Regions from separate parts of the Delftia sp. genome, predicted to be linked through region 2. Evidence: predicted binding sites of a transcription regulator. Region 2 holds the regulator's gene; each other region holds the start of a gene.
What was found. Region 2 encodes LexA, which represses DNA repair genes until DNA is damaged. Its sites were predicted from a motif close to ACTGTATNNNNATACAGT; they were not measured.
Positions count from the first base shown of each region.

Region 1: a site for LexA is predicted at 1,220-1,237, ahead of AC5I49_RS27210 (putative DNA modification/repair radical SAM protein). Genes of this name have one in related genera too.
Region 3: a site for LexA is predicted at 1,977-1,994, ahead of AC5I49_RS23900 (PA0069 family radical SAM protein). Genes of this name have one in related genera too.
Region 4: a site for LexA is predicted at 1,808-1,825, ahead of AC5I49_RS23185 (VRR-NUC domain-containing protein). Genes of this name have one in related genera too.

Region 1 covers NZ_JCABYI010000038.1:97,101-100,400, forward strand. The annotation lists gene AC5I49_RS27205 (SWIM zinc finger family protein) at 1-727, opposite strand, end outside; gene AC5I49_RS27210 (putative DNA modification/repair radical SAM protein) at 1,239-2,558, shown strand; gene AC5I49_RS27215 (TIGR03915 family putative DNA repair protein) at 2,574-3,300, shown strand, end outside.
Region 2 covers NZ_JCABYI010000004.1:351,667-354,966, reverse strand. The annotation lists gene AC5I49_RS03440 (asparaginase) at 40-1,029, opposite strand; gene lexA (transcriptional repressor LexA) at 1,128-1,802, shown strand; gene AC5I49_RS03430 (hypothetical protein) at 1,965-2,372, shown strand; gene AC5I49_RS03425 (MFS transporter) at 2,456-3,300, opposite strand, start outside.
Region 3 covers NZ_JCABYI010000033.1:134,108-137,407, reverse strand. The annotation lists gene AC5I49_RS23905 (LysR substrate-binding domain-containing protein) at 1-811, shown strand, start outside; gene AC5I49_RS23900 (PA0069 family radical SAM protein) at 828-1,970, opposite strand; gene rnk (nucleoside diphosphate kinase regulator) at 2,265-2,669, shown strand; gene AC5I49_RS23890 (acyltransferase family protein) at 2,743-3,300, opposite strand, start outside.
Region 4 covers NZ_JCABYI010000032.1:214,404-217,703, reverse strand. The annotation lists gene AC5I49_RS23190 (helicase C-terminal domain-containing protein) at 1-99, opposite strand, end outside; gene AC5I49_RS23185 (VRR-NUC domain-containing protein) at 96-1,772, opposite strand; gene AC5I49_RS23180 (DUF2191 domain-containing protein) at 1,994-2,191, shown strand; gene AC5I49_RS23175 (hypothetical protein) at 2,267-2,974, opposite strand; gene AC5I49_RS23170 (Com family DNA-binding transcriptional regulator) at 2,984-3,151, opposite strand.

The sequences.
Region 1 (3,300 bases), on a different contig from region 2:
TGGGCCAGCCCAGCGCGGCCATCACGTCGGCCTTGACCTCGGGGCTCAGCGATTCACGGCGGCGCACGGCGTCGATGATCAGCTGCCAGTGGCCCAGCTGCACCAGCATGTCGCGCGGCCAGTCGCGGTGGCTGTCCACCAGATCCCGGCAGTCCTTGATGCGCGCCGCCATGCCCGTGGCCTGCGCATCGACCATGCGCGCGGCCATGGTGTTCCAGCGCTGGCGCATCTGGGAATCGCCGGCCTGGTTGGCCAGGCCCGCGCGCACCATGTCCTGCATCCATAGCGACAGTTCCTGCAGGCCCGCCTCGACCTTGTCCCAGCGCTTGTCTTCGCGCCTGGCCTGCTGCCTGGCCGCAACCTCGGGATCGGGTGGCGGCTCGGCCGCCGCGGCGGCTGCCTTGGCCTCCTTCTTCTCGGCCTTTTCCTGGCGGCTGTCCAGCCAGGTCTGCACCCAGGCCGGTGGATCGCCGCCCTCGGTGACCTGGCCGCCCGCACGCATCAGCATCAGCGCCAGCCCATGCTTGCAGGGGAACTTGCGGCTGGGGCAAGAGCATTTGAAGGAGGGGCCCGACAGGTCCACCTGGGTCTGGTAGGGCTTGCTGCCGCTGCCCTGGCACTCGCCCCACACCGCCACATCGTTGGCACCCATGGTGGGCCATTTGGCGGGCGATTGCAGCCCCTTGGCGGCCTTGCTGGAGGAAGCGTCCGGCGATAGCGCCAGCACTTCGCTCTCTGTTCCTAATACACGCGACACCGAAGCTCCCTCTCCAAGTGTTTGTCATCGCCAGGCGCATTGAATGAAGAAACGACCGCGCCCGGCAAGCCCGAAAGCCTATCAGCAATAGTTATCGGCAATTTGAAACAAATCACAACAACGTCAAACCTCTCTCCCATGAACCGGGAACCCCATGGCGCGCAGCCAGCTGCGCTATATCAGCGCATGCATTGATGGCACCAAGCCGTACCAGCCTTCAGGCATTGCAAAAAGACGCAGGAAACACGCATTCACCATTTCCTGCGATGCACATCGCCACCCATTGAAAGCAAGCACTCATTCCGCACTGAAAACGGTTTCATTCCATTGCACTGGCAACCATTGCAATCCGCTGGCCATTGCGATAGCCCGACAGTGCGTTCAAACCGGAGCCAGGCAAGGCCGGACCAGACCCTGGCTGGGGGATGGGCTCTCGAAAAACCGGATGTGCCAGGCAAATATACTGTATATTCATACAGCCATGGAGCTGCAACGCAAACTTTTCATCCTCGCCGACGCCGCCAAGTACGACGCCAGCTGCGCCTCCAGCGGATCGCAGGGGCGCGACTCGCTGGACGGCAAGGGCATGGGCTCGGTCACCGGCATGGGCATCTGCCACAGCTATGCGCCCGACGGGCGCTGCATCTCGCTGCTCAAGATCCTGCTGACCAATGTCTGCATCTTCGACTGCCGCTACTGCATCAACCGCAAGAGCTCCAACGTGCAGCGCGCCCGCTTCACGGTGGCCGAGGTGGTGCAGCTGACGCTGGACTTCTACCGGCGCAACTGCATCGAGGGGCTGTTCCTGTCCAGCGGCATCATCCGTTCCAGCGACTACACCATGGAGCAGTTGGTGGAAGTGGCCCGCCGCCTGCGCGAGGAGCATGACTTTCGCGGCTACATCCACCTCAAGACCATCCCGGATGCCGCGCCCGAATTGCTGGCCCAGGCAGGCCGCCATGCCGACCGCCTGAGCATCAATGTGGAACTGCCCACGGCCAGCGGCCTGGCGCAGTTCGCGCCCGAAAAGGACGGCCGGCGCATACGCCAGGCCATGCAGGGCGTGGACCGGCATGTGCAGGCCTGGCGCGCGGCCACGCGCGAGCAGCGCCAGGCGCAGTCCCTGCCCGGCGCGCCCGCGCAGCGCGCCGCCGTGCCGCGCTTCGCGCCGGGCGGGCAGAGCACGCAGATGATCGTGGGCGCCGACCGCGCAACCGATGCCGACATCCTCGAGTCCAGCCATACGCTGTATGCGGGCTACGGCCTGCGCCGCGTGTACTACTCGGCCTTCAGCCCCATTCCCGATGCCTCGCGCGACCTGCCGCTGCAGGCGCCGCCCCTCATGCGCGAGCACCGGCTCTACCAGGCCGACTGGCTCATGCGCTTTTACGGCTACGGGGCGGGCGAGATCGCGGCGGCCAGCCGCCACGGCATGCTGGACCTGGAGATCGACCCCAAGCTGGCCTGGGCACTGGCCAACCGCCAGCAGTTCCCCGTGGACCTCAACCGTGCGCCTCGCAGCCTGCTGCTGCGCGTGCCGGGCCTGGGCACGCAGACGGTGGAGCGCCTCCTGGCGGCGCGCCGCGTGCGCCGGCTGCGGCTGGACGACCTGCTGCGGCTGCGCGCCCCCGTGCAAAAGGCCCTGCCCTTCGTGCTGATCGACGGCCACCGCCCCCTGCTGGGCGAGACCGACTCGGCCGCGCTGCGCACGCGGCTGATCGCGCAGTCGCAGGCCAGCCAGGCCCAGACGCGGCACAGCGGCATGCGCGTGCAAAGCGCACTGCAGGCCAGCCTGTTCTAGAACCTGGAGCACGCCATGCACGGACAGGCCCTCACCATCGAACTCGACAGCCCCGACGACTGGCCCGGCTTTCGCGCAGCCTGCCGGGCGCTGCTGGCCCACGGCGCCGACCCCGCTGCGGTGCGCTGGCGGTGGCCCGACACGCGGGGTGCGCAGCCACTCGGCGCGGGGGTGGATCTGTTTTCCAGCGCGCCGCAGCAGGCCATGCCCGCCTCGGCACTCGCCGGGCTGGCCGGCCCCGGCGAGGCAGGGCTGTCCCTGTCGGACACCCAGATGTCCGCCCTGCGCCATGCCTGCATGCACCGCGCGGCGGGCCGCTTCGAGCTATGCCACCGCTGGCTGGCGCGCATGCAGGCCCGGCCCGAACTGCGGCTGGATGCGCTGGATGCGGACTGGCGCGCCATCGAGGCCCTGGCCCGCCCCGTCTCGCGCGAGATCCACAAGATGCACGCCTTCGTGCGCTTTCGGACGACCCAGCGGCAGAACCTGCCCGAGCTGCACATCGCCTGGTTCGAGCCCGAGCACCACATCGTGCGCGCGGCGGCACCCTTTTTCTGCAAGCGCTTTGCCAACATGCACTGGGCCATCCTCACGCCGCAATGCAGCGTGCACTGGGACGGCCATGCGCTGCGCCTGGCGCCCGGCGCGCGCCGCAGCGATGCCCCGCCAGCCGACGCGGGCGAGGCCCTGTGGCTGACCTACTACGCCAGCACCTTCAACCCCGCGCGCCTGAAGGAGCAGG
Region 2 (3,300 bases):
TGCCGGCCTGCATCTGAAGCGCCGGCGACGCCCGGAGGATCAGTCGCGCGGCTGCACGGCCAGCGCCAGCATCATGGCAATCCGCGCCTTGGCCACGGGCAGTTGGACCAGATCGGCCTCTGCGGGGTCCGTGCCAAGCCCCGAGGCAACGGGCAGGCCTTCGGCGCAGCGCGTGCCCCGCCAGATCCAGACGCCTTTGTCGCGCGCACGCAGCAAGGCTGCTTCCATGCTTTCGTGAACGGTCGCATTGCCCGTGCCGGCCACCACGATGCCGCGCACGCCTGCGGCCACCAGCGCATCCACGCCGCAGGCTCGCGCCAGGGCACCGCTGAACACCACCTCGACCCAGGGCAGCTCATCCAGCGCCAGCAGATCAGACAGCGCGGGAGCGGAAATCACCATCCGCGCAACGGGGGCGACCGGCGTGACCGGCGCATCAGGCACCAGCCAGCGCACGCGTCCTTCCTCCACCACGGCCTGCGGGCCACCTTCCATGGAGCGCATGGCCTGCAGTCGGTAAGGTTGGACCTTTTGCACCTGGGCCGCCGCATGCACCTCGCCGCCGGCCACCACCCACACACCGCTGCGCCCGCCGCTGGCGGCCACGGTCACGGCATCGCGCAGATTCTGCGGTCCGTCGGCCAGCAGGGCCGTGGCCGGGCGCATGGCGCAAGTGAGCACGATGGGCTTGGCGGCAGGCAGCAGGCTGTGCAGCAGCCAGGCCGTCTCTTCCAGCGTGTCCGTTCCATGCGTGATCACCACGGCGCGTGTGTCCGCATCCTCCAGCGCCTGCGTGCAGGCACGCAGCAACGCGCGCCACACGGGCCAGTCCATATCCTTGCTGTCCACCTGCGCGATCTGCTGCGTCTGCACAGGCCCCAGCGCCTGCTGCTCCAGATCCGGCACGGCATCGAGCAGCGACTGCACCGTGATCTGTCCGGCCTTGTATCCCACTGCCTGCGACTGCGAATCCGCCCGGCCGGCGATGGTGCCGCCCGTGCCAAGAATCACCAACTTTGACTGCCCCACTTGCACCTCTTGGAAAACTGGTTAAAAATACAGATACTGTATAAATCATCAGATGACTTCTCTGCCTGCCATCTGAATTCAAGGACCGGACGCACGCCATGCTCGACCATCCCAAGCTCACCGCCCGCCAGCAACAGATCCTGGACCTGATCCAGGCCGCCATCTCCCGCACGGGCGCGCCCCCCACCCGCGCGGAAATCGCCAACACGCTGGGCTTCAAGTCCGCCAACGCAGCAGAGGAACACCTGCAGGCCCTGGCCCGCAAAGGCGTGATCGAACTGGTCAGCGGCACCTCCCGCGGCATTCGCCTGCGTACCGACACCGTGCGCAACATCAATGCCGCACGCGGCACCAGCTTCGGGCTGCCGCTGTCGGCCCTGGCGCCGCTGATGCTGCCGCTGGTGGGCCGCGTTGCGGCGGGCTCGCCCATTCTCGCCCAGGAACATATCGACCAGACCTATTCCGTCGAACCCAGCCTGTTCCAGGTCCGCCCGGACTATCTGCTGCGCGTGCGCGGCATGTCCATGCGCGACGCGGGCATCATGGACGGCGATCTGCTTGCCGTGCAGTCCGCGCATGAAGCCCGCAACGGGCAGATCGTCGTGGCACGCCTGGGAGATGAAGTCACCGTCAAGCGCCTGCGCCGCACCACGCAGGGCGTGGAGCTCCTGCCGGAAAACCCCGATTACCCGGTGATCCGCGTCGCTCCCGAAGAGGCCTTTGCCATTGAAGGCCTGGCCGTGGGGCTGATCCGCAACAGCATGTCCATGTAAGCCGGACAGGCAGCCCTGCACGGGTTGCCACCCCCTACTTCATGCACCGCCCAGGTGGTAGGCGCGAAGCCTTGCAGCTTCGCCCTGGGCGGAGCTTTGCCCGCAAACCGCAATCCTGCCTGTGTCCATGCCTCTTTGAAATACGCCAACAGGAGTCGTCACATGGGATTCGCTCTGCCAACACTGTCTTCTCTGTCCTTCCTGCGCCTGGCACAGGGCATTCGCCTGCCCGCCGCCGCCATGGAGCCCGCCATGCGCACCATCCAGCCCGAATCGCCTGTGCAATCCGAGCAGGCGACCATCCTGTCCTTCAGCAAGGCCCGCCGCCGCAGCCAGCAGCGGCGCAGCAAGTCAGCACGGCTACCAGAACACAGGGATGCGCAGCTGCTGCTGCCCCTGCAACCCGAACTGCCCTCCCTTCCGGCAGATCAGGCCCTGCCTTCGGGTCTGCGCATCATCCAGCGCTCGCCGCAGGAGCAGCCCGAATGCCTGTTCATCTCGGGCCGCATGGCCGATGTCTGTGCCGCCCTGGAACGCATGGAAGCGCACGGCGCGCAGACACCGGCCTGAGGTCGCCCTGAGACCAACCCGTCCACCCGGTCTGCGAGAGCCCGGGCCTGTCTCTTGCCTTGCCCAGCGGCAGGGGCTGCGCATCAGGCCCTGACAGCCGCCGGTGCAGCACTCCCCTCGCTGCGCCGATTGCGCATGCACCACGCCTGCGCCGCGGCAACGCACAGAATGCACAGCACGACGCTCAACGAAAAACGCAGTCCGCGCGCATCGGACAGCATGCCGAACAACGGCGCCACCATGCCGCCTATCGACATGGCCAGCCCCAGGGTCAGCCCGCTGGCCGTGGCTTGGTTGCGCGGCAGATAGTCCTGGGCCAGCGTGACCTGGGCGGCAAACGGAAGAAACATGCACACGCCCAGGGCCATGGTGCAGGCCAGCGCCATCCATGGCGTGGAGGCCAGGGCCAGGGCCGCCAGAGCAGGCAATGCCAACAGGTAGCCGGCGCGGATGGCCTGCATGCGCCCCCGGCGATCTGCAAGCGTGCCCCCCAGCAAAGTGCCCACCGCCGCAGCGGCTGTGAATGAGGTCAGCGTGGCCGCTCCCATGAAGTCCGAGCCGCCCAGCTCGCGCGTCACGAACATGGGCAGGGTGGACAGCACCGTCACATAGGGAATCGACCAGCAGACGATGACCCCGCACAGCAGGAAGAAGGCGCGCCAGTGGTTGGCGGGCAATTCGCCCTGCGCCACGGCCGGGCGCCGGGTGGCGCAATGGTCCTTGGCTCCATCCCGCCAGGTACAGGCATACCAGAGCACCAGCATGGCCGCTGCAGGCAGGGCCAGCATCCAGCTGCGGTGCAAGGCGCCTGCGCCCACCACGGCCGCAGCCAGCATGGGAGCGAACGATGCCCCCGCCGTTCCGCCCACCGAAAACACGCTCATCGCCTTCTGCGAGCCGCCGCCCGCCATGCGGGCCGCCACCGTTG
Region 3 (3,300 bases), on a different contig from region 2:
CCATGGCAGCCTCAGCGCCGCCGCCCGCGCACTGGGCGTGAGCCAGCCCACCATCTCCACCCAGATCGCCACGCTGGAGCGCCAAAGCCAGATCGAGCTGTTCCACCGCCGCGGCTACCGCATGACGCTCACGGGCGCAGGCGCCAGACTGCTGCCCATGGCGCAGAAAATCATGGCGCTGGAGGCCGAGGCCGAATTCTTCCTCCGCGACTCGGGGCAGCTGCACCAGGGCGAGCTCAAGATCGGCGCCGTGGGGCCCTTCCATGTGATCGAAATGGTGGCCGCCTACCGCGCACGGCACCCGGGCATGCAGCTGTCCATCCGCATGGGCAACTCGCAGCAGGTGCTGGCCGACCTGGAACGCTACGACACCGACGTGGCCGTGCTCGCCGGCCTCTACGACCGCCCGGAGCTGCTGGCGCGCGAGTACGCGCGCCACGCCATCATCCTGTTCGCCCATGTCGCCCATCCCTTCGCGCGGCGCAGCGAAATCGCGCTGTCCGAACTGCAGGGCCAGCCTCTGCTGCTGCGCGAGCACGGCTCGACCACGCGCACCGCGCTGGAATCGGTGCTGCAGGCCGCCGGCGTGCAGCCGCGCACCGAACTGGAGATCGGCAGCCGCGAAGCCATACGCGAAGCCGTGGCGCGCGGCCTGGGACTGGGCGCCGTGTCCGAAGCCGAATTCATCCCCGACCCGCGCTTTCGCCCGCTGCGCATCGCGGGCGACCCGGCCAGCACCACCACCTATGTCTATTGCATGCGCGAGCGCAGCGACAGCCTGCTGGTGAGGTCGTTTCTGGAGGCGGTTTGAGCCTGCCGGTCCGCGCTCAGAACAGACTGCGCTGCGGCAGCAGCAGCGACGGATGGTAGAGGCTGCAATCGAGCCGCAGCGGCTCGCGGTTGAATCCATACCGACGGCAGGCCAGGGCGAAGCGCTGGCGCAGCAGCTCGGCCCAGTGGCCAGTACCTTTCATGCGCTGGCCGAACTCGGCGTTGTACACGCGGCCGGCCTCGCGCTGCTCGCCCTGGATGCCGTGCAGGTCGCGCACGCGCTCCATCACGCGGCGGGCGCGGTCGGGGTAGTGCACCTGCAGCCATTGCTCGAACAGCGGCGCCACTTCCCAGGGCAGGCGCAGCACGGCATAGAAGGCGTGGCGCGCGCCTGCGTCGGCGGCCGCCTCCAGCACCTTCTCCAGGTCTTCGTTGATGAAGGGAATCTGCGGTGCCAGGCTCACGCCCACGGGCACGCCCGCCTCGGTCAACGCGCGGATGCTGCGCAGCCGGCGGTACGGCGCGGCGGCGCGCGGCTCCAGGTGGCGGGCCAGGTCGGCATCCAGCGTGGTCAGCGTGATGTGCACCGAGGCCAGGCCCTGGCGCGCCAGCGGGGCCAGCAGGTCCAGGTCACGCTCCACCCCGCTGCCCTTGGTGACGATGGAAAACGGGTGGCGCGCCTCGGCCAGCACTTCGATCAGGCGGCGCGTCAGCCCCAGCTCGCGCTCTATGGGCTGGTAGCAGTCGGTGACCGAGCCCAGCATCACGGGCGCGGCCACATGGCTGGCGCGCGACAGCTCGGCGCGCAGCAGCTCTGGCAGGTTCTGCTTGGCGATGAGCCGGGTCTCGAAGTCCAGCCCCGGCGACCAGCCCAGGTAGCTGTGCGTGGGCCGGGCATAGCAATAGATGCAGCCATGCTCGCAGCCCCGGTAGGGATTGAGCCCCATGTGAAACGGCAGGTCGGGCGACTGGTGGCGGCTCAGCGCCGAGCGGGCCTGCTCCCAGCGCAGTTCGGTGCGCAGCGCAGCGGCCTCTTCGCCTTCGGCCGGCGCCTCAAGACTGCCCCAGCCGTCGTCAAAGGCCTCGCGCGGATCGGTGGTGAAGCGGTGTGCCAGTTGGCTGGCTGCGCCCCGGCCCTTGATGGGGTGCAGGGGCACCCGGGCCGTGTCGTGATGAGGCGTGGGAGGACTGGAAAGCATGAAGCAACTGTATAAAAATACAGTCATACCAACAAGCACTCCCCGCATGCCTGCGGTTGCGAAGTGGGTTTTGCCGGCTTGGCAAGTGCCCGCGCCAATCCGCACCGCACCGTGCGGGTTCGCTTGGCAGAACGCGCACGGGCCTGCACAATGGCCTTATCGCACCAACTTGGTGCTTTTCTCTTTTCTGAAGATGCCTTGGCCCGGACAACCGCGTTGCCCGGGCTTTTGTCCGTTTGGGCGCCGCTGCCCTTCATTGCAGCCACGGCGCAAGCACACAAGGGAGCCAACACCATGGAGCGCAAGCCCCACATCATTCTTTCGTCCCTGGACCTGGAACGCATCGAGGCCCTGCTGGACAAGCAGCCCGCCTTTCCCGGCCGCGAGGCGCTCGAGGCCGAGCTGGACCGTGCCGACGTGCTCGAGCCCAAGGAAATGCCGCCCAACGTGGTGACCATGAATTCCACGGTGCGCTTCACGCTGCTGGAGTCGGGCAAGACCAATACGCTGACCTTGGTCTATCCCAAGGAGATGGATGGCAGCGCCGACAAGGTGTCGGTGTTCGCGCCCGTGGGCATTGCCCTGCTGGGCCTGAGCGTGGGCGACCAGTCCCGCATGCCCGGCCCCTCGGGCCAGGTCACCGTGCGCGTGGATGCCATCGAGTTCCAGCCGGAAAGCGCAGGCGAGCTGCACCGTTGAACGCCGACCGGCGTGAAGCGAAAAAGGCAGCCCACCGGCTGCCTTTGTTGTTTGTGGACTGACGCACCGCACCTCAGCGCAGGCCCGCCACAAATGCCGCGATCAGGCCGGTGCCCACCAGGCCGGCCTGCCAGCGCAGCGCCATGTGCCAGCTGGGAACGTGGCGCTCCACGCGCTCGTACAGCAGATGACCGGCCGCAATCGACAGCGCAAAGGCCGTGCACATGCCCAGCAGGGCGGCGGGAATGGACTGCGGCCAGAAATGGCTTTCCACGGCGTTGACCAGCAGGCAGACCGAGAAGTGCACGAGAAACACCGAGTACGAAATCTTGCCCAGCCGGCGCAGCGGCGCCCAGCCTTGTGCCTGGGCAAACGCGGGGCTGCGCATGGCCGCGACCAGGGCCAGCGCCGTGGCACCGGCCAGCGCGATGCGGTCGCGCCACTCCAGTGCCAGCGCCGCCACGACCAGGGCCACGATCAGCAGGGACCAGCTCCAGGCCGTCGAGGACTTGTCCGCATGCGCGGCCCAGTACGCCAGCATGCCCAGGCCGTAGGCGCCAAAGAAGTACGGCGCCCACACATCCCATTGCGCATCCAGATTGAAGCCCAGCAGCGAGGCCGCCACGCCGAT
Region 4 (3,300 bases), on a different contig from region 2:
GCCCTCCAGTGCGCTGGGCGCGGGCGTGAAGCGCAGGTCCAGGTCGCCCGCGCGCGCCGTGAACTCGCACAGCGCGCGCACGGCCACGGTGTAGCTCACGCGGCCTCTCCCAGCGGCTGGCCGCGCCACTGGACATGGCACACGCGCACGGGAATGCCGTGCTCGGCACAGTACTGCAGCCAGCGGATCTGGTTGTCCTGCAGCTTGTCGCCGGGGGCCTTGGCCTCGACCAGTTCGTAGCGGCGCTCGGCCGGCCAGAAACGCACCAGATCGGGAAAGCCCGTGCGGTTGGCCTGCACGTCGCGCAGCAGCCGCGCAAAGAACAGCTTGAGGTGGGCGGCCGGAATGCAGTCCAGCGCCAGCGCAAGCAGCGGCGCGCTCAGCGTGCCCCAGAACACGAAGGGCGACTGCAGGCCCTGCTTGTCGGCATGGCGCTGCACGATGACCTCGCGCCAGCTGCCATCGTCCAGATGCGCCAGGCATTCCTCGAACAAGGCTGCGCGCCGCTGCACGAAGTCGGGCGCGGACAGGTCGGCCGGGCCGCTCTGGAACGGGTGGAAGAAGGCGCCCGGCAGCGGCGCGAAGATGGCCGGCCAGCACAGCAGGCCGAACAGCGAGTTGATGAGCGCGTTCTCCACGTAGAACACCGGCGCGGAGTCGCTGTGCCAATGGTCGCGCAGCACGTATTCGACCGATGCGGGCCGCGCCGGCAGCTCCAGCTCCACGTCCATGCGCATCTGCGCCACCACGGGCGCCAGCGCCGCCGCACGCCCGCGTGCGCCCTGCCCCAGGCTGCGGCGCAGGCGCGGCAGCATGCGCGCCACGCGCTGCAGCTCCTCGTCGCTCTCGGGCTGGGCCTGGGCGGCCTGGGCCAGCGCCATGGCATCGGCAAAGCGCTCCATGCGCTCGTACACACGCATGCGCCGGTGGCGGGCGCCGGGGTAGCGGCTTTGCGCATAGGCCTGCTCGGCACGCTCCCAGTCCTGCATGCGTTCGCAGGCCTGGCCTATGCGCAGCAGCACCTTGGCGCGGCGCTGCTCCAGCCAGGCATTGCCGCTGGCGCAGCCGGCCACCTGCTGCAGCAGCGCATCGATCTCCACGCCCTCATCCAGCGCCGCGCGGCAGGCCTGCAGGGCCAGGTAGCCATCGACATCGTCACGCGACTGGAAGGCCCGTGACGCCGCATCGAAGGCCACGGCCTCGTAGCGGAACACGCCCAGGTCGGCCAGCACGAATTCCGACCAGTCCTGGTAGAGGTTGCCGAAGAACATCAGCCGAAAGCGCTCGCACAGCGCGCCCACCATCACGCGCCAGGCGGCTTCGCCGGCTCCGACGCCCTGGGGCTGCCACTGCGCATAGGGCCTGGGCGCCTCGTGCAGGGGCTGCAGGGCCTGCAAAAGCTCGGCCTTGCGCAGGCCTGAGTGAACGGGTGCGCCTGCGAACAGCTGCAGCAGCTCGGGCTTGGTGTGCAGCGCAAACAGCTCCTCCAGCGCCATGGGGTGGTCCGCGTCCAGCCAGCCCATCTCCAGCAGGGGCGCGGCCGCGTCGGCAATGCCGGGAATCTCTTCGTACACCAGCTTGCCGGCCCGAAACCAGGGCCCGCGCCGCATCAGCAAACGCACCATCAGCGCCTGCGAGGGCTGGGGCAGCTGCGTGAAACGGGTGAGGAATGCCTGCTCGGGCGCGTCCAGCAGATCGCCGTAACGCTGGCCAATCCAGTCCAGCGCGCGCTGGAAGTTGTGCAGGTAGTAGAAGCGGTGGGGAGGGAGCATGGGCCTGGCAGATCGGGCAGCCAGGCCGCTCGAAAACTGTATCTTTATACAGTCATCATAGCAAAACAGGAGTGACCACTTCGGAGGGAAGCGCGCTTGTCTGCAGGCTGGCGCAAGCCCAGAATTGCATCTGTTTTGATGACAGAGGGCCCGCCATGCGGATCACCGTGACGATCGACGATGCCTTGTACGAATAAGCCCTGAAGATGCTGGAGCCAGGCATGGACGAGGCAGCTCTGTTCCAACAGGTCCTCAGAACTTTCGTGAGGGTGCAGGCAGTCAAACGCCTCGCAGCACTTGGCGGCAGGGCAACCGATATGCCGGATTCCCAGGAGATTGCGTATCGCTGGCCCTCGCCTACAGACTGGCTTTCCACCAAAGGCAGCACGATGCGCAACGCATGGCAGCATGCGTATTGACCACCCCCTGCCAGGAGGACCAGGGCATGGCGGCGATACGGCTACACGCTGCCCTGGGACCCGCTCTCAGATCACTTACGGATTGGCTATCACCTCGTCAGCATCCGACCAATAGCTGATCAGGCGTGTATAGACAAAGCCGGCGGCAGGCTTGTTGGGATCACTGATGCTGAACAACACCACCTTGCCTGCGTCACGGGAGTCATAGTTGGCCGAGTAATCCGACCAGAAGGTTGGCAGGCTGAATACGGTCTGGCCCGTACTCTTGTCCGTTGCCCGGACTGCGTGGCCGATGCTGCCGTTCTTGGAAATGCTTTCGATCACCAGTCGATACCAGCGCAGTTCCTCGAGCTTGGCCTCGCCGATGGCACCACGCGGATATTGAGCGGACGGACGATGGTGCGAGTCACCGTTGTCCTTGGTGTTGGTGATCTCAATTTCCTCAAGCGCCACGCTGCCTGGCGAATAGCCCCAATTGCCCGCAATGACAGCACCGCCACGGTTGTCACCCGCCACACTGTATGAGCCTTTGTGCCTGGCAATGATGCCCATGTGGCAAGCGGCCAGATAGCCATCGCTGAAGCGCACATCCATCACGATGGTGTGGCGGTTGTTGGCAGGGTTGTAGTTGGCAGGACGCCCCGTGTTGTCGAACACGAGCGCATGCGGATTGATATGCCGCGAATCGTAAACAAGAGGGAAACCCGTCGTGCTTTTGTACTGCTGGATGTTGTCCGGCGGCATGTACTGATCCGAGACGAGAACCTTGGAAACTTGAGCCATGGAGGCCTCCTATTCAATGGATGGAGTCGAAGGCGCTCGGCGGCACTCGGGTGGGGGGTTCGCTTGGACCCTCAGGGAATTCAACGTGCCGCAACGCGGGCACTTGATGTTCAGTAGCTGAAAGACGCCCATGGCGAGCTTTCGATTGCAGTTCGCGCATCTCACTTCCTGCTCCATGCGCTGCCTCACTGCAATGGTTGAAACAACATGCCGTCGGACACCAGAAATGGCAACGTACCGCCGCTGAGAAGGACGGCGTTGAAGCCGACAGGAGAGCAACTGGCAAAACAAAACATGAGGCCTCGGCACAGTGGATTTCAGGAAGT